Regions from separate parts of the Mesorhizobium sp. WSM4823 genome, predicted to be linked through region 2. Evidence: riboswitches for the same ligand, from Rfam matches in the RefSeq annotation. Region 2 holds a riboswitch; each other region holds the start of a gene.
The links. A riboswitch is a leader RNA that binds a small molecule or an ion and turns the genes downstream of it on or off. The one in region 2 is predicted to bind cobalamin.
Positions count from the first base shown of each region.

Region 1: another riboswitch for cobalamin. It lies ahead of metE (5-methyltetrahydropteroyltriglutamate--homocysteine S-methyltransferase); the one in region 2 lies ahead of AC0L26_RS12645 (aromatic ring-hydroxylating oxygenase subunit alpha).
Region 3: another riboswitch for cobalamin. It lies ahead of AC0L26_RS29325 (ABC transporter ATP-binding protein); the one in region 2 lies ahead of AC0L26_RS12645 (aromatic ring-hydroxylating oxygenase subunit alpha).
Region 4: another riboswitch for cobalamin. It lies ahead of AC0L26_RS16405 (DUF1636 family protein); the one in region 2 lies ahead of AC0L26_RS12645 (aromatic ring-hydroxylating oxygenase subunit alpha).

Region 1 is NZ_JBVVQL010000023.1:22,342-28,098, reverse strand. It holds gene metK (methionine adenosyltransferase) at 1-826, shown strand, start outside; gene AC0L26_RS30400 (adenosine kinase) at 934-1,926, shown strand; cobalamin riboswitch at 2,310-2,510, shown strand; gene metE (5-methyltetrahydropteroyltriglutamate--homocysteine S-methyltransferase) at 2,625-4,970, shown strand; gene tdh (L-threonine 3-dehydrogenase) at 5,619-5,757, shown strand, end outside.
Region 2 is NZ_JBVVQL010000004.1:141,099-146,855, forward strand. It holds gene AC0L26_RS12630 (DUF680 domain-containing protein) at 1-168, opposite strand, end outside; gene AC0L26_RS12635 (DUF680 domain-containing protein) at 240-461, opposite strand; gene AC0L26_RS12640 (DUF680 domain-containing protein) at 548-748, opposite strand; cobalamin riboswitch at 1,256-1,457, shown strand; gene AC0L26_RS12645 (aromatic ring-hydroxylating oxygenase subunit alpha) at 1,570-2,817, shown strand; gene AC0L26_RS12650 (FAD-binding oxidoreductase) at 2,843-3,958, shown strand; gene AC0L26_RS12655 (FAD-binding oxidoreductase) at 4,046-4,792, opposite strand; gene AC0L26_RS12660 (molybdopterin-dependent oxidoreductase) at 4,789-5,400, opposite strand; gene AC0L26_RS12665 (DegQ family serine endoprotease) at 5,510-5,757, opposite strand, start outside.
Region 3 is NZ_JBVVQL010000020.1:7,828-13,584, forward strand. It holds gene AC0L26_RS29315 (FecCD family ABC transporter permease) at 1-1,020, opposite strand, end outside; gene AC0L26_RS29320 (ABC transporter substrate-binding protein) at 1,329-2,276, opposite strand; gene AC0L26_RS29325 (ABC transporter ATP-binding protein) at 2,273-3,085, opposite strand; cobalamin riboswitch at 3,178-3,381, opposite strand; gene AC0L26_RS29330 (GyrI-like domain-containing protein) at 3,653-4,486, shown strand; gene AC0L26_RS29335 (bifunctional helix-turn-helix transcriptional regulator/GNAT family N-acetyltransferase) at 4,493-5,428, opposite strand; gene AC0L26_RS29340 (hypothetical protein) at 5,503-5,757, opposite strand, start outside.
Region 4 is NZ_JBVVQL010000005.1:329,753-335,509, reverse strand. It holds gene AC0L26_RS16415 (cobaltochelatase subunit CobN) at 1-576, opposite strand, end outside; gene cobW (cobalamin biosynthesis protein CobW) at 595-1,632, opposite strand; gene AC0L26_RS16405 (DUF1636 family protein) at 1,629-2,063, opposite strand; cobalamin riboswitch at 2,103-2,306, opposite strand; gene AC0L26_RS16400 (winged helix-turn-helix domain-containing protein) at 2,336-3,535, opposite strand; gene AC0L26_RS16395 (NADH-quinone oxidoreductase subunit A) at 3,869-4,234, shown strand; gene AC0L26_RS16390 (NuoB/complex I 20 kDa subunit family protein) at 4,225-4,806, shown strand; gene AC0L26_RS16385 (NADH-quinone oxidoreductase subunit C) at 4,815-5,420, shown strand; gene AC0L26_RS16380 (NADH-quinone oxidoreductase subunit D) at 5,430-5,757, shown strand, end outside.

The sequences.
Region 1 (5,757 bases), on a different contig from region 2:
GGGAGCGGGGGATCAGGGCCTCATGTTCGGGTACGCGTGCAATGAGACCGAAACATTGATGCCGTTGCCAATCCAACTCGCTCACGATTTGACAAAAAAACAGGCAGAGGTGCGCCAAACCGGACGCCTTGGCTGGCTTCGCCCAGACGTTAAATCTCAAGTGTCCGTCCGTTATGAGGGTTTGCGCCCGGTAGCGCTTGATACCATAGTCCTGTCGACGCAGCATGACGAGGAGGTCTCACAAGCCACGGTGCGCGAAGGCGTCATTGAGGAGATCATAAGGCCGGTCTTGCCTCACGACGAACTGGATACGAAGGGGATAAGGTTCCTGGTGAATCCAACAGGCCGGTTCGTGGTCGGTGGGCCGCGCGGCGATTGCGGGCTTACGGGCCGCAAGATCATCGTCGATTCCTACGGCGGTATGGGGCGTCACGGCGGCGGTGCCTTTTCGGGCAAGGACCCGTCGAAGGTCGATCGATCGGCCGCCTATGCGGCGCGGTACGTCGCAAAAAACGTCGTTGCCAGCGGACTTGCGGAGGTCTGCGAGGTTCAGCTTGCTTATGCGATCGGTGTGGCCGCACCGGTGTCAGTCCTCGTCAATACATTCGGAACCGCGAAGATTGATGAAAAGAGGATCGAGCACGCCGTCCTTGAGCTTTTCGATCTCCGGCCGAAAGGCATCATCAAGGCGCTTGATCTCTTACGGCCGATTTACCGCAAGACCGCTACATACGGACACTTCGGCCGCGAAGAGCCGGAGTTCACCTGGGAAAAGACGGACAGAGCTGACGACCTTTTGCGAGAGGCAGGACCGGCAGCTGCGTGATGCACCGGTATTGGATGCGTCGGCATAGGGCGACCCATTCCAAACTGGCCAAAACAGGCCGGCCCCGGCGTGGCAAAAAGCCGGCTCGGGTTTTGGCGGAGATTTTGATGCCGGATTATGACGTGCTTTGCATCGGCAATGCCATTGTCGACATCATCGCCCAGTGCGACGAGGAATTCCTCGAGACCAACGGCATCATCAAGGGCGCGATGAACCTCATCGACACACAGCGCGCCGAGCTGCTCTACAGCCGCATGGGGCCGGCGATTGAAGCCTCCGGCGGCAGCGCCGGCAACACGGCGGCCGGCGTCGCCAGCTTCGGCGGCCGCGCCGCCTTCTTCGGCAAGGTCTCCAACGATGCGCTTGGCGAAATCTACGCGCACGACATCCATGCGCAGGGCGTCGCCTTCGACACCATACCGCTCAAGGGTGAGCCGCCGACGGCGCGCTCGATGATCTTCGTCACGCCCGACGGCGAGCGCTCGATGAACACCTATCTCGGCGCCTGCGTCGAGCTTGGCCCTGAGGATGTCGAAGCCGACAAGGCGTCTGGCGCCAAGGTCACCTATTTCGAAGGCTATCTGTGGGACCCGCCGCGCGCCAAGGAGGCAATCCGCCAGACGGCGAAGCTGGCGCACGCAGCAGGCCGAGAAGTGTCGATGACACTGTCGGATTCGTTCTGCGTCGACCGCTACCGCGACGAATTCCTTGAGCTGATGCGTTCGGGCACGGTCGACATCGTCTTTGCCAACAGCCACGAGATCAAGTCGCTCTACCAGACATCGTCGTTCGACGAGGCGCTGGCCCAGATCCGCAAGGATTGCCGGATCGCCGCCGTGACCCGCTCGGAAAAAGGCTCGGTGATCGTGCGCGGCGACGAGACCGTGGTCATCAAGGCGACCGCCATCAAGGAACTGGTCGACACGACGGGCGCCGGCGATCTCTATGCCGCCGGCTTCCTGCATGGCTACACGCAAGGCCGCGACCTGCAGACTTGCGGCGACCTTGGCTCACTGGCGGCCGGATTGGTGATCCAGCAGATCGGCCCCAGGCCACGGCAGAATCTGCGCCGCGAGGCTGAGCAGACTGGGTTGCTGTAAGGCGGCTTTTCGGCCACGTATTGCCCACCTTCCGTTGTGCACGCTGTCCAGACAGGCGCGTGTAAATCGAACGTACCAGTCCGAGAAGGATGCCGGTTTTTCTCCAAACTTCTGATTGTTGAGGCTCAGGAATGTTGTCCCACCTCGGGTCAGTACTGCCGCCCCTCATGACTGGCCAATACGCACTTTTTGGCGAAGTTTTGAGACGGGACCGTACAAAGGCAGATTGCCCGAGGGCGAGCCACAGTCTGCACACACCGGAGAGTCGCGCAGAAGGCTCAGCCGACGGCGACATGGAATTTGGAAACACGCCGCAGGCTAACAATTCACATAAACACATATACATTTGTTTATACGACATTGACAAGAAAGTGGGCTACTGCGATTGTCCGGCATGTCGTGGTTCCTCCGCAAGGCTTTGCCGTAGCGGAGCTAAGAGGGAAGCCGGTGCAATGCCTACGCTGCCCCCGCAACTGTAAGCGGCGAGCCAAACCCACCAATGTCACTGGGGCGAACTCCCCCGGAAGACGTGGCAGAGGCTGTGACCCGCGAGTCAGGAGACCTGCCACGACGAACAACGTCCGCGGGCGGGGTGTCTGGTGGTCGCGGCAGCTCGGCGTTGATGCCGGCCTGCTAGCGCCTTCTTGTCCCGGCCCCAACCATCGGGGTATGGAATGAATGTCTCCCAGCAAGTTCCCATAGCAACGCTTGGCGTGCCGCGTATCGGTCGCCGGCGAGAACTGAAATTCGCGCTCGAAAGCTACTGGTCCGGAAAATCGTCTGCTGCCAACCTTCTGGCGACGGCGAAGGCACTGCGTGCCGCCAGCTGGAGCGAGCAGCACGCCCGCGGCGTGTCGAAAATCCCGTCGAACGATTTCTCACTGTATGACCATGTGCTCGACACCGCAGCAATGGTCGGCGCCGTCCCAGCTCGTTACGGCTGGACGGGCGGCGAGATCCCGCTTGACATCTACTTCGCGATGGCGCGCGGGACGCAGGGCGATAGCGCGGGGTGCGGACACGCCAGTCACGGGCATGCAGTTCAGGGGCAGCGCGTGACCGCGATGGAAATGACCAAATGGTTCGACACCAACTACCACTACCTCGTGCCGGAGCTTGGGGACGATCAGACCTTCGCCCTCTCGTCGACGAAACCAGTCGATCACTTTCTGGAGGCAAAAGAGCTCGGCATCCATACACGCCCGGTCATCCTTGGACCGGTGACCTTCCTCAAGCTGGCGAAGTCTCCCGACCAGGGCTTCAATCCCATAGCGCTGCTACCGCGCCTGCTGCCGGTCTACGAGCAACTCCTGCAGAGGCTGGAGCTCTCGGGGGCCGACTGGGTGCAGATTGACGAGCCGGCGCTTGTGCTCGATCTCAACCCGAACGAACGAGCTGCCTTCGAATTCACCTACGGGCAGCTGTCGAAAGCCGCGCCCAAGGTGAAAATTATGCTGGCTACCTATTTCGGGCCGCTGGGAAACAATCTCGAGACCGCGCTTTCGCTGCGCCTGGCGGGGCTGCATCTCGACCTCGTGCGCGCTCCCGAGCAGTTGGAGACGGTTGGTCGGCTCGCACCGAAGGATCTGGTGCTCTCACTTGGCCTGATCGACGGCCGCAATGTCTGGCGCGCGAACCTGACCGCCATTCTCGACAGCATCAAGCCGGTCATCGTCGGTTGGCCGCTGGACCGCGTCGAAATTGCGCCTTCCTGCTCGATGCTTCACGTGCCGATGGACCTGCGGATGGAGACCGCGCCCGATGTAGACGTCCGTTCGTGGCTGGCATTCGCCGCCCAGAAGACTGAAGAGCTGCTCGTGCTGGCCCAAGCCTTGTCCGAAGGCAGGGAGGCCGTAACAGGCGGGCTAAAGGCTTCTGATGAGGCGGCCGCCGCGCGCGCAATGTCGACAAAGGCCCACGATCCGCTCGTCCGCGGGCGCGTCAGCAGCATTGACGGCGCCATGAAGCAACGAAAGAGCGCATTTGCCAAGCGCTCGAGAGTCCAGGCTGACACGCTCGCCCTGCCGCTGTTCCCGACGACGACCATCGGGTCCTTCCCGCAAACGCCCGAGGTGCGCAGGGCGCGCTCCGCTCATGCGAAGGGCCGGCTGAGCTATATCGACTACCAGGCCTTTCTGAAGAAGGAGACCGAGGCGGCGGTCCGCTGGCAGGAGGAGATCGGGCTGGACGTGCTGGTACATGGCGAGTTCGAACGCAACGACATGGTGCAGCATTTCGGCGAGCAGCTGTCCGGCCTCGCCTTCACCCAGCATGGCTGGGTGCAAAGTTATGGCTCCCGACTCGTGCGCCCTCCCATCATCTTCGGCGACGTATCGCGGCCCAATCCGATGACGGTCATCTGGTGGCAATTTGCCCAGTCGCTGACGAAAAAGCCGGTGAAGGGCATGCTCACTGGCCCAGTGACGATTCTTAACTGGTCTTTTGTGCGCGACGACGTACCCCGCGCCGAGGTCTGCCGCCAGATCGCACTCGCCATCCGCGATGAAGTGGCCGACCTTGAAAAAGCTGGCGCAAGGGTGATCCAGATCGATGAGGCCGCGTTTCGCGAAGGCTTGCCCCTGCGGAAGTCCCATTGGAAACATTATCTCGGCTGGGCTGTCGAATGCTTCCGGCTCGCCTCGACGGGTGTAGAGGACGCGACCCAAATTCACACCCACATGTGCTATTCGGAGTTCAATGAGATCATCGACTCGATCGCTGAACTGGACGCGGACGTGATTTCAATCGAGACGTCGCGCTCCAAAATGGAACTGCTGGACGCCTTCACCAAGTCGAAATATCCGAACGAAATCGGTCCCGGCGTCTACGACATTCACTCGCCACGTGTCCCCGAGATCGGCGAGATTTTGCATCTCGCCCAACTTGCTCGCGAGCGACTGTCGGACGGCCAACTGTGGGTGAATCCGGACTGCGGCCTCAAAACAAGGAATTGGGAAGAGGTCCGCCCTGCCCTCATCAACATGGTCGCCGCAGCATGCGCGCTACGGGAGAAAGCGCAGGCGCGGGCCGCCGAGCCACTGTGACCAAACATTTGGCCCGCGGGCCTCGCGCATAATTTGAGGCAGAAAGGACGGCATCGAAAGCCGCGAAGACATCGGTCGACGCGTGCGAGTCCCCACCCTTGTCGTCCAGCCGAAGGTCGGCACGACGGCTCAGCGCCGGGGCAGGATCTGGGAAGCCGCTTAGTCCCCGGACGGGTGATTTCGACCACGAAGGAAGGCGGTTTTGTCCGTGAGCTTCTGCCTCACAGGGCCAGCGGCCGACAGACGCGAGGGATCAACGCTTGCAGATGCCGCCTGTGCACCGGCACCATCGACAAATCGGCGGCGAGGTTGACCATCCAGAGTGTCTAATCAAAGGATATGCGTTGCATTTGGCGGGCATCGACAAATAGCCATACCGCCCAGCCGCAAGCTGCGACCATTCCTCATCGCTTGAATTGAAGCTGGCTGCATCTGGCACGGCGTGTGCTCCGCTTTTGCTGAGGTTCGCTGGAACAGAGCTTTTCACGCGCACGGCTCGCCGTGGAGTGTTGCTTTGACACAAAGGCCCCCCGTCGGCATTCCGATCGGCCCAAAGATCTCAGGTGTGCTCTCCGAGCCTACCTTTCCGTTGTGTAGCTGCCGAGGAGTGGCGAGGAGTGGAACCAACCAAGGTGTAAGGAGCATCTGATGTCGAATATGATGAAGGCGCTGGTGAAGGCCAAGGCCGAACCGGGCATCTGGATGGAAGAGGTGCCGGTGCCGGAGATCGGCCCTAACGACGTGCTGATCAAGATCAAGAAGGCGGCGATCTGCGGCACCGATGTTC
Region 2 (5,757 bases):
CAGCTTGTAGACCGGCGAAGCGGTGTTGCGCACCGAAGACGTCTGCGTGTTGTCGACGTTGACGGTCGCCTGCTCGTTGATGTCGGTCCCGCCAACCTTGTCGTTGTTGGCATAGGCGCTGCCGGCAACAAGCAAAAGTGCGGCGGCAGTGAGAGCAATCTTCTTCATTTTAATGTTCCTGGATTTTCATGTTCCACCAGAGCGGCGGGCAGATGCCGCCGCTCTGTTGGAACTGACTGTTAGTTGTTGCCGAAGCGGTCACGGTCACTGCTGTTGACGGGCTTCTCGTCAGCCGGAACCGGATTCTGCGCCAATGCCGAATTCTGAACCGAAGCCGTGTACGAGCTGTCGACCCCAACGGCCGGCTGGTTGGCGCCGTTGGATCCAAAGTTGTCGCTACCGGCAAAAGCGCTGCCGGAGATGGCCAAAATGGCGGCAGTGGCAAGAATGATCTTTTTCATTTCTAGTACTCCAGATTTGTCAGATCCCGAGCGGCAGACTTGGCCGCCGCCTGTCTGGGATCAGCTGTTAATTGTGGGATCAGCTGTTAATTGCCGAAACGGTTACGGTCGGCGCCCTGGACAACGGGCTTTTCAGCGTGAGCCGGCTTCTGAATGGAAGCCGTGTAAGAGCTGTCGACCGCAGCAGTCGGCTGGTTGGCGCCGTCGGACCCATAATGGTCGCTGCCGGCAAAGGCACTGCCGGTGATGGCCAAAACGGCGACGGCAGCAAGAGCAATCTTTTTCATTGTTGGTACTCCAGTATCTTAGTTTTCGGTCCGTCTAGCGGCGTGTCTTGAAAGGAATTCGCGTCGTTCGGACAGGCCCGATGTGGGAAGGCCATCCGGCAGATTCCAATCACGAAGTTGTTCCGTGTGGACCAAGAATCTGCACCTTGAAATTGTACCAGGTGCTTCTATCTGCATCGACTTTGGTTGTTCTTTCAATTACTTAAGCCGAATGCACTATTCGCCCATTTGACGGATTGGCGGACCTGCGTTCACAGCGTTATACACGCATTGTCAACAGAAACGAACCGTTCGGTTCGATTTTAGAAGTGGCTAATAGTCACTTTTGGAAACTGTTAACCTTCTTTGTCTCCGCTACGGGTCGGATTCGATGCCACGACCGCCGGCAATGGCCGCCGAAAAATGGGGTTCCAGCCCTGCTATTGCCAACCTGCAGGTTTGGCCGGCTGTGTCGCGCCGCATGGATACGATGTCGCTTTCATGCCGACAGTCGGCCGGCCGTCATGATTAGATCACACCATCTCAGGTGCCGCTTGGTGACGACGAAGCGGAGAATTGGGAAGCCGGTCAGAACCCGGCGCTGCCCCCGCAACGGTGGTGGAGTTCAAGTCGCAACGGGAGACCACTGGGCCACAAGCCTGGGAAGGTGTCGCGACCGCCCGCAAGGACACTCCAGAGCCCGGAAACCAGCCCGAGGTGTTGAACTCGACTGATCGCGGTGGGCGGTCAAGAGGCGGATAGTTCATGCCGGCCGTTCGCCGGCCTGCGCCGATCCTTCCTCCATCACCACCATAGTCAGTCCTTAGCCAAGAGGACAGGACATGGACACGCGCAACGACATGCTGAGGCTCTTGCACGGCCGCAGGCAAGGCTACTCGCTCGAGCAGCCCTTCTACACCGATGCCGACTTCTTCAAACTCGACATGGAGCTGATCTGGTATCGCGACTGGCTGTTCATCGGCCATGATTGCGAACTGCCGAAGCCGGGCAGCTACATCACCGCCCAGATCGGCGATTATCCGGTTGTGCTGGTCCGCGACCAGCAAGGCAAGATCAATGCCTTCCACAACTCCTGCCGGCATCGCGGCAGCCGCGTCTGCAATGCCGACAAGGGCACGGCGGCGAAGCTCGTCTGCCCCTATCACCAATGGACCTACGAGTTGGACGGCCGGCTTCTGTTCGCCCGCCAGATGGCGGACGGTTTCGACAAAAGCCAGTTCGGCCTGAGGCCGGTCGCTTGCGAGAGCGTCGGCGGCTACATCTTCATCTGCCTGGCCAAGGAGCCCGCCGATTTCGCGCCGATGCGCGCCATGATCGAACCTTACCTGTTGCCGCACCGGCTGCGCGAGGCAAAGGTGGCGTTCGAATCGACTATCGTCGAGAAGGGCAACTGGAAGCTCGTCTGGGAAAACAACCGCGAGTGCTATCATTGCGCCGGCAATCATCCGGAACTGTGCAAGACATTCCCGGAGGCACCGACCGTGACCGGCGTGCAGGGCGCCGACAGCGATCCCGAGATGCTGGCGCACTGGACGAAATGCGAGGCAGCGGGCCTGCCGAGCAAGTTCCGCATCGATCCGGCGGGACAATACCGCGCCACCCGCGCGCCGCTGCTGCGCGACGCCGTCAGCTATACGATGACGGGAAGACGCGCCGTAAAGAAGAACCTTTCCGACAGCGTTTCCACGGACCGTATCGGCTCGCTGCTGCTCTATCACTATCCGACGACCTGGAACCACATCCTCGGCGATCATGCGGTCACCTTCCGCGTGCTGCCGATCAGCGCCACCGAAACCGCCGTCACCACCAAATGGCTGGTCCATAAGGACGCGGTCGAGGGCGTCGATTACGACCTTGCCGAACTCACCCATGTCTGGACCGAGACCAACGACCAGGACCGCCGCATCGTCGAGGAAAACGCTTTCGGCATCCTGTCGCCGGCTTACGAGCCCGGCCCTTATTCGGAACTGCATGAGGGCGGCGTCATCCAGTTCGTCGAATGGTACGCCTCCTTCATCGGACCGCGCCTTGCCGAGGACGGCCGGCCGGCGCTGCGCAGCGTCACCTGAAGAGAAACGTGAAGAGATGAACGCAATGACGGATCTCGGGCTCTACCGCCATCTCGACGATATGGCGCCCTGGAACGACAGGCTCCAGGTTCTGGAAGTGATCGGCGTCAGCGACGAGGCGCCTGACGTGAAGACGTTCACCTTCCGCTCCGACAACCAGACCTGGTTCCGCTACAGACCGGGGCAGTTCGTGACGCTGGAACTGCCGACCAGTGACGGCCCGCTGATGCGGACCTATACGCTGTCGTCCTCGCCGTCGCGGCCGTTTTCGATCGCGGTGACGGTGAAGGCGCAGGCCGGCAGCGTCGGCACGCGCTGGATGTTCGACAATCTCAAGCCCGGCGTTCACGTGAAGGCCTATGGGCCGGCGGGCGACTTTTCGCTGCACAGCCATCCCGCGGCCAAATATCTGTTCATTTCAGCCGGCTCCGGCGTGACGCCGATGATGTCGATGCTGCGCTGGCTAAACGACTGCGCGCCCTGGACCGATGTCGGCTTCGTCAACTGCGCGCGAAAGCCCGAGGAGATCATCTTCCGCAAGGAACTCGAGCTGCTCGGCAGCCGCATGCCGGGCCTAACGCTCGGCTTCATGATCGAAGAGCGCTCCAGCCGCGAGGGCTGGTTCGGCCATATGGGCCGGATCGACGCGATCAGGCTGCCGCTTTTGGCGCCGGATTTTCGCGAGCGGGAAATCTTCTGCTGCGGCCCCGACCCGTTCATGCGCGCCGTGCGGCAGATGCTGGAGGCCGCCGGCTTCGACATGGCCAACTATCATCAGGAAAGCTTTGCGGCTCCAGTGGTGGAGGAAATACCGGCCCCATTTGGTTCGCCGGCAAAGGATGGGCCGGCAGGGGGCGGGGCCGAAGCACCTGCCGAGGCGGCAACGCCGATCCGCTTTTCGCTTTCGGATATCGATGCCGACTGCGTTGCCGGCCAGACCGTGCTGCAGACGGCGCGTGCTTCGGGCGTGCGCATCCCGGCGGCCTGCGAGTTCGGCCTGTGCGGAACCTGCAAGGTGAAAAAGGTCTCAGGCACAGTCGAGATGAGCCACAATGGCGGCATCCTCGATCACGAGATCGATGACGGCTTCATTCTTGCCTGCTGTTCGAAGCCGCTGTCGGCGTTGGAAATCGAGGCCTGAAAGGCAGGCGCCTAGAGCACGTCTGACCGGCATTATGCGACGCATGTCGTTATCGCAAAACCGCTGCACATTTTTGCGCGATATGCATTAAACCCCGTAGCGCTCGGTGCGGATAAGGCCTGCCGGAACGCCGGCATCGATCAGCGCCTGGGCGGCGGCCGATACGAAGGCATTCGAGCCGCAGACAAAGGTGAACCTTGGCGGCGCGGGCAGTCGCACCATCGATTGCTCTATCATCGCAACATCGATCCGCCGTGAATAGTCCGCCGGGCGCCGGGCCGGCTCGCGCGTCAGCGTCAGCACCAGATCGAAGCCGTCCCGGCGATCGTGGAAATCGATCAGCTCGTCGCGAAAGATCACCTCGTCCCAGACCCGTGTGGAAAACACCAACGCCGCCGGCACCGTCGATTTCCGCGCGGAACGATGGCGGATCATCGCCATCAGCGGCACCACGCCCGATCCGCCGCCGACGAGCAAAAGCGGGCCGCCGTCGCTGTCGGACCAGACGAAGTGGCCGCCGAGCGGTCCGCGCAACTCGACCTCGTCGCCGACCGCAGCGACCTCGTGGAAGAAGGGCGAGACCTCGCCGTCGTCGAGCCTTTCGATCGCCAGCTCGATCGTCTCGCCGGCTTCCGGCGCCGAGGCAATGGAGTAGGAGCGGCGCGCCTGATAGCCGTCCGGCGCCGTCAGCCTGACATCGACATGCTGCCCGGCACGATAGGCGAAGGGCCGCGAAGGCTGGAGGAAAAAGCTGGTGACGCGCGGCGTGCGCTTTTCGATGCGCCTGATGGTGACCGTCTGCCAGGGCGACTGCGCCGCCGGCCCGTCGCTCATGGATCGCCCGTATAGCGCTGCTCGCGCCACGGGTCGCCATAGATGTGATAGCCGCGCAACTCCCAGAAGCCAGGCTCGTCGCGCTCGGTGAACTGCAGCCCGTTCAGCCATTTGGCCGATTTCCAGAAATAGAGATGCGGAACCAGCAGCCGCGCCGGGCCGCCATGGTCCGGCGTGATCGGCTCGCCTTCATAAAGCAGCGCCACCATCGCCTTGCCGCTGGTGAGGTCCTTCGTCGGCACGTTGGTGGTGTAGCCGTCGAACGACAGCGCCAGCGTGAAGCCGGTCGGCGGCTCGATGCCGGCATCCGCCAGAATATCGTCGACCAGCACACCCTGCCAGGCCGTGTCGAACTTGGTCCAAGCGGTGACGCAATGGATGTCGCGGGTCATCTTGCTCATGGGCAAGGCATTGAATTCGGCCCAATTCCACTTCTTGATCGGCCGCGGCCCGTGCTTGAGCGTGAACGACCACTCCTCTGTGCGCACACGCGGCGTCGGCCCGGCCGACAGCACCGGAAACCCTTGCTCGAGATACTGCCCCGGCGGAATGCGCGCATCCGCATCCGTCGGGGGCTTTCGTCCTGAAGAGAAGCCGCGCGTGACCATCGAGACAATCCGTTTGCTTGAGGCCGTTTACCGGCCATCACCAGTCTTCTCGAAGATGCTCTGGCGGGCAACCATAATTTTGGCCGCAACCTCGCGGCAATGCGCCGCTTCAGCCCTTAGCGAAGGGCACGGCGACGAACATCTGTGCGTCGCCGCGTTCGACGAGCAGCAGCACGGATTTTTTTCCAGCCTTCCCAGCCTGGGCGATCGCCTGGTCAGCCTGTCTGGCGTCACGCACCGGCGCCTGGTTGACGGCGACGATGATGTCGCCCGGCTGGATACCGGAAGCCGAGGCCGCCTTGTCAGGATTGACGCTCTCGACCAGCGCGCCGCGCTGGTTGGGCGCCAAGTTCATCG
Region 3 (5,757 bases), on a different contig from region 2:
GCGAATGAGCATCGTCACGACGAAGAAAGCACCAACCGAACTGGTGATGATGCCGATCGGCAGTTCCTGCGGCGGCAGCAGCGTGCGCGCCAGAAGGTCGCTTGCCAGCAACAGCACCGCTCCGAACAGGGCGCAGCTTGCAATCAGGCGCAGGTGCAACGGGCCGGCCAGGGTCCTGGACAGATGCGGGATCATCAGGCCGACGAAACCTATGACGCCGGCGACCGAGACAAGGATCGCCGTCGAGAAAGCGGCGACGAGAAATGTCGTCCTGCGCATCCGCACAACCGGGACGCCGAGGCTTTCGGCGGCATTTTCGCCGGCAAGGAAAGCGTCGAGCCGACGGTGGTTCCACAGCGCATAAGCAAGGATGGTGCCTGCGCCCAGAGCAGCCAGCCCGACATTGTCCCATCGCGCCAATCCGAGCCCGCCCATCGTCCAGAACAGCACCGAGTGCGCGGCGCGCTGGTCTCCGGCAAAGACGAGATAATTGGTCAAGGCGGTGAACATGAACGAGACGGCAAGGCCGGCCAGTATCAGCCGTTCGGGGCCTTGCCCCCTCACTCTGGAAACCAGCAGAAGCACGATGCCGGCGGCCAATATGCCGCCGGTGAAGGCGGCGACCGGCAGGGTCCAGATGCCGAAACGGTCGCCAAAAATGGTGATGACGGAAACTGCACCGGCCGCGGCACCGGAAGACAGGCCGAACAGGAATGGGTCGGCAAGGTCGTTGCGCGTTACCGTCTGCAGCAGCGCGCCGATGACGCCCAGCCCGGCGCCGACACAGATGGCCATGATCGTGCGCGGCGGCCTGAGATCGACGACGATCTTGCCGACCGGACCGGACACGATGTCTCCGCCCAGTCCGGCCGCATGTCCGAGCGCGCCAACGACGTCCGTCAGCGGGATCACCGTCGAGCCATAGGCGATCGACAACAGTGCAAGAACGGCCACCGCTGCCGCCCCCGCAATCATGGCCGGTAGGAATGGCTTATGCAGCAAGCTCACGTTTTCACGCATGCCATTGCTTCGCCGGCATTCGAGATTGGCCGAAGCCTCTCCAGCTTCGTCATCCCAGGGCGAAGCAGGAGCGAAGCTCCGTCGCGGAGACCCTGGGATCCATGCCGTAACCTTGAGCGAAGAGTGCCACGGAGCAGAATTCTGCACCGCAGCAGCGCCTTGAAGTCACGGCATGGATCCTGGGGTCTGCGCCGCGTCGCTTCGCTCCTTGCTCCGCCCCAGGATGACGAAGCGATGGGCGTTTCGGCCAACCTCCAAGGCATGCGATTCGTCAACGCAAGCATCTGACCAGAATTTCGACGCCAGAATCAAAAAGCTTCCGGGTGCATCGCCTTGGCGATCTTGCCGATCGCCTCGATATTGGCCGGCCCGGGCGTCAGTTCGGCATAGCGCAGCGCGACGAAGCGTTCATTCTTGACCGCATCGGTCTCCTTCATCGCCGGATGGGCTTTGAGGAAATCGAGCAGTTTGCGGTAGCCGCCGCCGTCCTGGTAATCGAGCAGGACCAGGAACTGCGGATTGCGGGAGGCGACCGTTTCCCAATCCGTGTTGCCCCAGCTCGTCTGCATGTCGGCCATGACGTTGTCGCCGCCGGCAGCGGCGATCATCGCGCTGGGGATCGCGAACTTGCCTGATGTGAAGGGTTTGTCTTCGCCGGAGTCGTAAAGAAACACCCGCGTTCCCTTGCTGTCGCCGACCTTTGCCGTGATCTCGGCGAGTTGCGCTTTCCAGTCGGAAACAAGTTTTTTCGCCTTGGCCTCCTTGCCGAAAATCTTGCCCAGCTTCTCGACGTCGCCATAGAGCAGGTCCATCGAGGCGGCGAGGCGGTTGCTGTCGAGGTGGACGCAGCTTTCCGTCAGCACCAACGTCTTGATACCGTGCGGCGCCAGCGTATCGGGCGTCACCTCGCCGCCCGGCTTCATGCCGTAGTACCAGCCGGCGAAGAAGAAATCGGGCTCGACGGCGACGAGGCTTTCGAGCGTCGGGTATTTCGGCGCGAGTTCTGGGATCGCGCCCTGCTCGGCCTTGAATTCCGGACCGACCTTGTACCCTCCGGTGATGCCGGTCAGGCCGACGATCGACGGTTGCAGCCCCAGCGCGAAGGCCATCTCGGCCATGTTCAGATCCTGGATGACGGCGCGCTTCGGCGCGGCATCGAAGGTCAGCGGCGTGCCGCAGCTGTCGACAGTTACCGGAAAAGCCAAGGCGGTCTGGGCAAGCAGGAGGGAAGCAAAAGACAGTGCGAGGCGTTTCACGGATGTTGCTCCTTGGTTAAATCGGAAGAGGCGCGGTTTGGAACTTCGAAGACCGTGAGTTCGCGGTCTTCGGTGGGATGGCGCAGCCGAAGCACGTCGACGCCGAAAATCTCGCGGATCAACTGTTTGGTCAGCGCCTCGCGCGGACCGGCGAGTGCCTGCAGGCGGGCCTCGTTCATCACCGCGACCCTGGTGGCAAATGGCGTGACCAGCGACAGATCGTGAAGCACCGCCACGACGGTCATGCCAAACTGCGACACAAGTTCGAGAAGTTCGCTGCGGGCGCGCGGATCGAGATGATTGGTCGGTTCGTCGAGGAACAGGATTTTAGGCTCCTGGGCGATGGCGCGTGCCAATTGGGCGCGCTGCCGCTCGCCACCGGACAGCGAGCCGATCGTGCGGCCGAGCAGCGGCAGCAGGCCGGTCCTTCGAAGCGCTTCGACGACGATGTCGCGTTGCTCGCTCCTTCGTCGCAAACCGGCATGCGGGACGCGCCCAAGCTCGACGTAGTCTATTACGGCAAGCCGCGGATCGGGCTGATCGGTCTGGCCGACGACCGCCATGCGCAGCGCCCGCTCGGCGGCCGAGAACGTCTCCAGCCGGCGGCCGGAAAATCTCACCTCTCCCGCGCTTGGCCGCAGCGTACCGCATAGCATGCGCAACAGAGTCGTCTTGCCGGCGCCGTTGGGGCCGATGATGGCGAGGCGGTCGCCCGCCGCCACCGAAAGGCTTACCGCGCTGACCAGGCGCTGGCCATTCGCCGTCGCGCTCAGTTCGCGCGCTTCAAGAAGAGGCTGGGAGGCGTCCAACTTACCGTCACTTTCTCAATGGCGACGGAAGGAAGCTGGACCGATCGGCCGACAAGACCGATGTCCACGTCTCCTCCCGGCACACCCCGTCCGGTCAACTCAAGCCGATGGCAGGTCTCCTGGCTCGCGGGTCTTTGCGCCATCCTGCCTTCCCAGCCTTGCCGGCCAGTGGCATTTCGGATCTTGCTAACCGCTTACAGTTGCGGGGGCAGCCACGGCCTCGATCCGAAGATCTCACCGTGTTCCCTTTTCACCCCTCGCCTTTCGACTCGGGGACCATCAGTCGCCCAGCCTAGTTTCCCGCCAATCACAGCGCAATAAATTTCCGGGGCTCGGAAAGCCACGAGAGCTAGGGTCTTGTTAGAAGGAGTCATATGGATCTCGTTATGTAATAACGTTACTACCTAAAAGACGTTGCTTGCTCCTGTCAAGCTCTTTCGCCTGACGCCTTCGACTGCCGGCCGCCGTCGCGATTTGCGCGGTGCGCAATTTCGATCAAACTGCGAGCTCCAGGAAACGGCACGATGACCTGCCGACGCGAAGACCCGAGCCCATGCAAGGAGCCACATGAATCCAACCGAGAAAGCGCTGTGGTTCGTCGAAAGCCATCTGCCGGAATCCGTCTCGCTCGACGATGTCGCCAAGAGCAGCGGGGTGTCGCGCTTTCACGTGACGCGGGCTTTCGGTGCGGCGACCGGCCGTTCGGTGATGGGTTACATGCGTTCTCGCCGGCTGACCGAAGCGGCGCGCAAGCTCGCCGCCGGTGCACCCGACATCCTCTCGCTCGCTCTCGACACCGGCTATGCCTCGCATGAGGCCTTCACCCGCGCCTTCCGCGACCAATTCGGCACCACGCCGGAACTGGTGCGCGCGCAAGGCTCGCTAGACAACCTCGATCTCGTGGAGCCGATCCTGATGGACCAGTCCTTCCTCACCAATCTCGAGCCGCCGCGTTTTGAGACCAGCCGGCCGTTTCTCATCGCCGGTCTCGGCGAACGTTATAGCTGCGAAACCAGCGCCGGCATCCCGATGCAATGGCAGCGGTTCGGCCCCTATATCGGCAACATTCCAGGCGAGATCGGCGACGTCGCCTATGGCGTCTGCGTCAATGGCGACGACACCGGCAATTTCGACTACATCGCCGGTGTCGAGGTGTCCGATTTTTCGGATTTACCGAGGGAGTTTTCGCGCGTGCGCGTGCCGGCGCAGAAATACGCCGTGTTCGCCCATCGTGACCACATCTCGACCATCCGCCGCACGGTCAACACGATCTGGAACAAATGGCTGCCGGCCTCCGGGCACGAGATCGCCGATGCGCCCGAATTCGAGCGCTACGGCCCCGAATTCGATCCGCGCAGCGGCAATGGCGGGCTGGAAATCTGGATACCGGTGAAGGGGTGAGAAACGCTACAGCTCCAGGTTCCAGTTCTGGCCGACCAGATCCTTGCCGAAGGAATGGTGGCGCTCTTCCTCGGCAAGCTTGAAGCCCGCCGCCTCATAGATGCGGCGCGCCGAGACGAGAATGTCGTTGGTCCACAATGTCAGCGTCTTGTATCCCTTAGCACGGGCAAAGCCGATGCATTCCTCGACCAGTCGCTTGCCGATGCCGAGACCGCGCGCCGAGGGCTCGACGTAGAGCAGGCGCAGCTTCGCCACCGTGTCCGACTGGCGCACGACAAAGACCGAGCCAACGACTTCCCCCTCCCGTTCGGCGATCCAGCTGCGTTCCCATTTCGGATCGAAGGATTTGACGAAGGCGCCGAGGATTTCGGCGACGAGCGCCTCATAGGTTTCGTCCCAGCCATATTCCTGCGCGTAGAGCAGGCCCTGGCGATGAATGATCCAGCCGATGTCGCCGACCTGCAAAGGCCGCAGCATGTAGGGAATTTTGGGCTCTTCACTCTCGCCCAGCAGGCGCTGCACCGTCTGCATCGCCTTGACCAGCCTGTCCTGCTCCGGATCCGGGAGCCGGTCGAGCAAGGCCGCGACCTGATCGTGCGAACCCTGGTTCAGCGGCGCGAAGGCCGCCCTCCCCGCCGGCGTCAGCGCGATCGACGAGCGCCGCGCATCGGCTTCCGTCGCAGCGCGCTCCACAAGGCCGCGCTCCTGAAACTTTTTCAGCAACCGGCTGAGATAGCCGGCATCGAGACCGAGATCGCGCGCAAGATCGGTGGCGGTCAGCCCGTGGCGATGCGCCAGTTCATAGAGCACACGAGCCTCGGTCAGCGAGAAGGCGCTTTTCAGCCATCCTTCGTCGAGCAGGCCGATCTGGCGGGTGTAGAAGCGGTTGAAGCCCCGCACCGCATCGATCCGCTCCTTGCCGGGTTGATGATGAATCGTCATGGCATCCTCCTGCCCGACATAGTCAATAATTTAGTTGACTTGGTCAAGTATTAGTTTGGACCAAGCCCACCGCATTATCCGATCCGACGGATGAGGCCTTCGAAGCCGTCGGCGAGATAGGAAGCGCCGGCCGCGAACATCTTCACCAGGTTTTTGGGGCGGCCCGGGGTCTTGTTCGCATCGAGGAGTACGGCCCTGCCCTCATGCATGACGAAATCGAACTTGCCATAGTCGAAACCGAGTTCGTGTCTCAAAGCACGCAGTTCGTCGGGAACGGGGACAGGCTCGCGACGGATCGTTTCGGACGCCTTGACCAGCGCGTTTGGCGA
Region 4 (5,757 bases), on a different contig from region 2:
GGGGACGACGCGTTCTACGACCCCAAGTCCCGGCTGATAATATCCCGCCTTTGGCACTCTGACCGGCTCGACGATCGCCGTGTCCATACCGGCCAACCCTGCGAGACGGGTGACCAGCGCCTTCATATTCTCCGCGCCGCCCTCGCGAAAATAGCCGAGCAGCCCGTCCAAGTCCTCGCGGGGCAGCGTCGAGCCTTCGATCAGCCGCAAATCCTCGTCGTGGCTCTCGCCGGGTAGGAGCGCCAGCTTGATACCGCGATCTCGTGCGACAACGGCAAGCTGGTCGCAGCCATAGCGCCACCAGTCATAGCCGCCGAGGATACGAACCAGGACGACCTTGGCGTGCTGGGCGACGCTGTCGATCCAGAGGTCGACGGACATCGGATGGCGCAGGTCGCGCAGAGCCGCAAGCCGCATCGACGGCAGGCGATCCGCGTCCGCCTTCCACGCCGCCGCCAGCCCGGCCAGATCGCTGTCGGTGAAGGACAGCGCCACGACATCCGCAGGCGTCTGCCTGAGATCGACAGGCTCGGCGAGATCGTCGAGCGAGGCGGATGTTGTGGTGAGGATGTGCATCGCGGCTCGTGCCTGAGGTCAGCCGGCGAGGATACGTTCGATGGCCGGGCGGTTCAGCCCTTTCAGGCCGATGACAACGAGGCGCGAGCGGCGGTCATCTTCAGCGGTCCAGGCGCGGTCGTAATAATGATTGACCCGCGGCCCGACAGCCTGCAGCAACAGCCGCATCGGCTTGCCGCCGACCTCGACGAAACCCTTGACGCGCAGCACATTTTCTTCCTTCGCCGCCGTGGCGACGCGCAAAGCCAGCTCATCGGGATTGGCGATCGACGGAATATCGATGACGAAGGAATCGAAGTCGTCGTGCTCGTGGTCGAGCTCGTCGTCGTGATGGGTCTTGCGGTTCTCGATGTCGTCCTCGACGGCGAGGCCGAGGCCGAGCAGCACAGATGGATCGACCTTACCCTGCGAGGCCGGCACGATCTTGACGGCACGCGCGGCGTGCTCACCGATGATGGCATTGGCACGCGCCGAGCCGGCGGCATCCATCAAATCGCTCTTCGACAATATGATCAGGTCGGCGCAAGCGAGCTGGTCCTCGAACACTTCCTCGACCGGATCGTCGTGGTCGAGCGTCTCGTCCTGCGCGCGCTGCGCCTGCAGGGCGTCCATGTCGTTGGCGACGCGGCCTTCGGCCAGCGCCGGTCCGTCGACCACGGCAATGACGCCGTCGACCGTCACCCGGCTCTTGACCGTCGGCCACTGGAAGGCCTGGACTAGCGGTTTGGGCAGAGCCAGCCCAGAGGTCTCGATCAGGATATGGTCGACCTTCGGCGTCAAAGACAGGATCTGGTCGAGCGCCGGGACGAAATCATCGGCGACGGTGCAGCAGATACAGCCATTGGCCAGTTCGACGATGTTTTCCTCGGGGCAGGTGTCGATGCCGCATCCCTTCAGGATCTCGCCGTCGATGCCGATGTCGCCGAACTCGTTGACGATGATGGCTAGCCGCTTGCCACCGGCGTTTTCCAGCAGATGGCGGATCAGCGTCGTCTTGCCGGCGCCGAGGAAGCCGGTGACGACGGTGCAGGGCACGCGGGAGAGGGAAGCGGTCATATCTGATCCTTCAAAAGGTCGAGGGGAGGGATGCGGGCGACGAGGCCGCGCTTCAGGCAATCGGGGCGGCCGCGCCATGGAATGAGGCCATCGGTCGAGGTGGCGAAGAGCTTTGCGCCGGCGACGAGATCGGCGCCGCTGGTCGCGGTCAGGTCGCCGAAGACATAGCTCCAGCAGCCGTCGCGCAGGATCGCGGCGCTCAGCCGGCGCTTGCAGTTGCCGAGGCACTCGACGGTGCGGATACGGATATTCTCGCCTGATGCAGCGCGGCGCGTGTCTTCGGCAAGCAGTTCGCCGGCGCGGGGATGGCCGTCGGAGCCGGTCTCGTCACGGCAGGAGGCGCAGACGATCACGGTGACGCCGGCCAAGGTATCACAATCGCCGGACAATACGTCCGCTGTCTCAGCTGGAAAACTGCTGTCGCGTTCCAAATCAGGCTCCTTGCCCGGAAAACCCGCCAGGCGATCGGATTCTTTAAGTCCTAGACGGCAGGTCTCCTGGCTCGCGGGTCATCGCCTTGGTGCCGCCTTCCCGGGACCGTCCCAGTGGTTTTCGGCCTTGGCTCGTCGCTTACAGTTGCGGGGACAGCCGCGGATTTGAAATCGAGATTTCGCACCGCATTCCCTCTTGGCTCCTCCCTTTGCCGAGAGGAGACCGTCTGAACCGGATTTAGGCTTGTGTATGCAGGCGTGTCAACGCGTGTCTACGACGCGATGATGTCGGCCAACGCCGGACCTAGATCGCCTGCGGGCGTGACTTCAATCCGTTCCAGGCCGAGCCAGCCCTGCATCTGCTTCAATTCGTCGACCAGCGCGGCCGCCGTTTCAGGCGGCGCGCCGGGCTCGGCATAGGCCGCATGGACGCGCAGCACGCCGGCGGGGCGGTCGGCCTTGAGGTCGACGCGCGCCACGATCCTCTCGCCGAGCAGGAACGGCAGCACATAATAGCCGTATTGGCGCTTTTCGGCCGGGGTGTAGATCTCGATGCGATAGCGGAAGTCGAACAGCCTTTCCGTTCGGGAGCGCTCGAAGACAACGGGATCAAACGGAGCGAGCAACGCGCGCGCTTGGATCTTGCGCGGAAAACGGGCGTCCTTGTGAAGGTAAGCCGGCTTGCTCCAGCCTTCGACGCGCACCGGCAAAAGGTCGCCCACCTCGACCAGTTCCTCGATCCGGCCCTTGATGTCGGCGGGAGAGAGGCGAAAATAGTCACGCAGGTCGCCCGCAGTCGCGACGCCGTGGGCGCGGGCGGAAATGCGCAGCAATTCGCGATGCGCATCCTCAGGGGATGGCACCGGCAGAGCGAGCACCGCCGGCGGCAGCACCCGTTCGGGCAGATCGTAAAGCCGCTCGAAGCCACGACGCGCTGCCGTGGTGATGCGGCCGGCCCAGAACAGCCATTCGAAAGCGTGCTTGGCATCGCTCCAGCCCCACCAGCCGCCGTTTCCCTTTTGGCCTTCGAGGGCGGAAGCAGCGATCGGGCCGCGTTCGACGACCTCGCGATAAATGTCTTCAATGTAGCCGGCGCGTTCGCGGCCCCATTTGGCCAGCCCATTGTACATTTCCTCGCCACGCTCGGCCCGTTCCATGCGCCAGCGCATCAGCGGATAGGTTTCGACCGGCAGAAAGGAGGCTTCATGCGCCCAATACTCGAAGACCTTGCGCTTGCGCGTCACGGCGGCGTTATCGAGCAGCGCGAGCGGGTAGGGGCCAAGCCTGGAATAGAGCGGCATATAGTGGGCACGCACCACCGCACTGACGGAATCGATCTGCAGCAGGCCGGTCCGGCCAAGTACACGGGCCAGATGGCGGCGATCAGGCGTGCTATTAGGGCGAGGATCGGCAAAGCCCTGCGCTGCAAGCGCAATGCGCCGGGCCATGGCGAGTGAGATTTTTTCCTTCATGCAGACGGCACTCTGTTGTGGTTCGACCAAAGGTTGGGCGATGATTCCGCGCCATGCTAGCAGGGTTTTGGCGGCATCTATGTCAGGAGAGAAAAGTGGAGTAAAAACCGAAGGAAATCAACAGGAGCGGATCGGACCAGTTTATCAGGATATGCCGTCCAGCACCGTGTTTTGAACAAGGTTTGACTTGCTTCGCCGAAAGCCCTGCGCTAACCCTCGCCGCGTTGCAGCATAGAGCCCCCTAAAACGGTTCAGTGGTTAAACTGTCACGCTTCCGCAAGTGGGTCCGGTGCTGTAATCAGAGTGGATTGGCCGCCAACGGAAAGCTGCAGCATGAACGCATTGTTGAGTTCGTACCTGCCCATCGTCCTGTTCATCGGCGTGGCGCTGGTTGTCGGCCTGGCGCTGCTTGCCGCACCCTTCCTGGTGGCCTACCGCAACCCAGATCCGGAAAAGCTTTCCGCCTATGAGTGCGGCTTCAACTCGTTCGACGACGCCCGCATGAAGTTCGACATCCGCTTCTATCTGGTGTCGATCCTATTCATCATCTTCGATTTGGAGGTGGCCTTCCTGTTTCCATGGGCCGTGTCTTTCAGCCAGATCGGCATGCTCGGTTTCTGGTCGATGATGGTGTTTCTGGCGGTGCTGACCATCGGCTTTGCCTATGAATGGAAGAAAGGAGCGCTGGAATGGGATTGAGCGACAATTCCGGCACGCTCGTCGCGCCGAAGCCAAAGGGCATTCTCGACCCCAGCACCGGAAAGCCGGTGGGGGCGAATGACCCTTTCTTCCTCGAGATCAACAACGAGCTGGCCGACAAGGGTTTCCTCGTCACCTCGACCGAGGCGCTGATCACCTGGGCCCGCAGCGGCTCGCTGATGTTCATGACCTTCGGTCTTGCCTGCTGTGCGGTCGAGATGATCCATACCTCGATGCCGCGCTATGACAGCGAGCGCTTCGGCGTCGCACCGCGCGCGTCACCGCGCCAGTCCGACATCATGATCGTTGCCGGCACGCTGACCAACAAGATGGCGCCGGCGCTGCGCAAGGTCTATGACCAGATGCCGGAGCCGCGCTACGTCATCTCGATGGGTTCCTGCGCCAATGGCGGCGGCTATTACCACTATTCCTATTCGGTGGTGCGCGGCTGCGACCGCGTCGTGCCGGTCGACATCTACGTGCCCGGCTGTCCGCCGAGCGCGGAGGCGCTGCTCTACGGCATCCTTCTGTTGCAAAAGAAGATACGCCGCACCGGCACGATCGAGCGGTGAGCGGTATGATGAGCCTGTCGTTGAATGAACTCTCGACCTATCTCGGCGAGAAGCTGAGCGGCCGGATAAGCGATGCGGTGTTTGCCTATGGCGAACTCACCATCTCGGTCGAGCCGCATGACCTGATCGAGGTGGTGACATTCCTGCGCGACGATAAAAACTGCCAATTCATCTCGATCATCGATGTGTGCGGCGCCGATTATCCGTCGCGGGCCAAGCGCTTCGACGTCGTCTATCATCTGCTGTCGCCGAAGCAGAATATTCGCATCCGCATCAAGGTCCAGGCCGACGAGGAAACCGTGGTGCCGTCGATCACCGGCGTTTATCCCGGCGCCGACTGGTTCGAACGCGAAACCTACGATCTCTATGGTGTGCTGTTCTCCGGCCATCCCGATCTCAGGCGGATTCTGACCGATTACGGCTTCGAAGGCCATCCGCTGCGCAAGGATTTCCCGCTGACCGGTTTCGTCGAGGTGCGCTACGACGACGAGGCCAAGCGGGTCATCTACGAGCCGGTCGAGCTCAAGCAGGAATTCCGCAATTTCGATTTTCTCTCGCCATGGGAAGGGACGGACTACGTCTTGCCGGGCGACGAAAAAGCCAAGACGAATTGAGGCGCCAGAATGGCTGAAACCTCCGTCCGCAATTTTAACATCAACTTTGGACCGCAACACCCTGCAGCGCATGGTGTTTTGAGGCTGGTTCTGGAGCTCGATGGCGAAGTCGTCGATCGCGTCGATCCGCATATCGGACTGTTGCATCGCGGCACTGAAAAGCTGATCGAAGCCAAAACCTATCTGCAGGCCGTGCCCTATCTCGACCGGCTCGATTACTGCGCGCCGATGAACCAGGAGCATGCCTTTGCGCTTGCCGCAGAGCGGCTGCTCGGCATCGAGGTGCCGAAGCGCGGCCAGCTGATCCGCGTGCTCTATTGCGAGATAGGCCGCATCA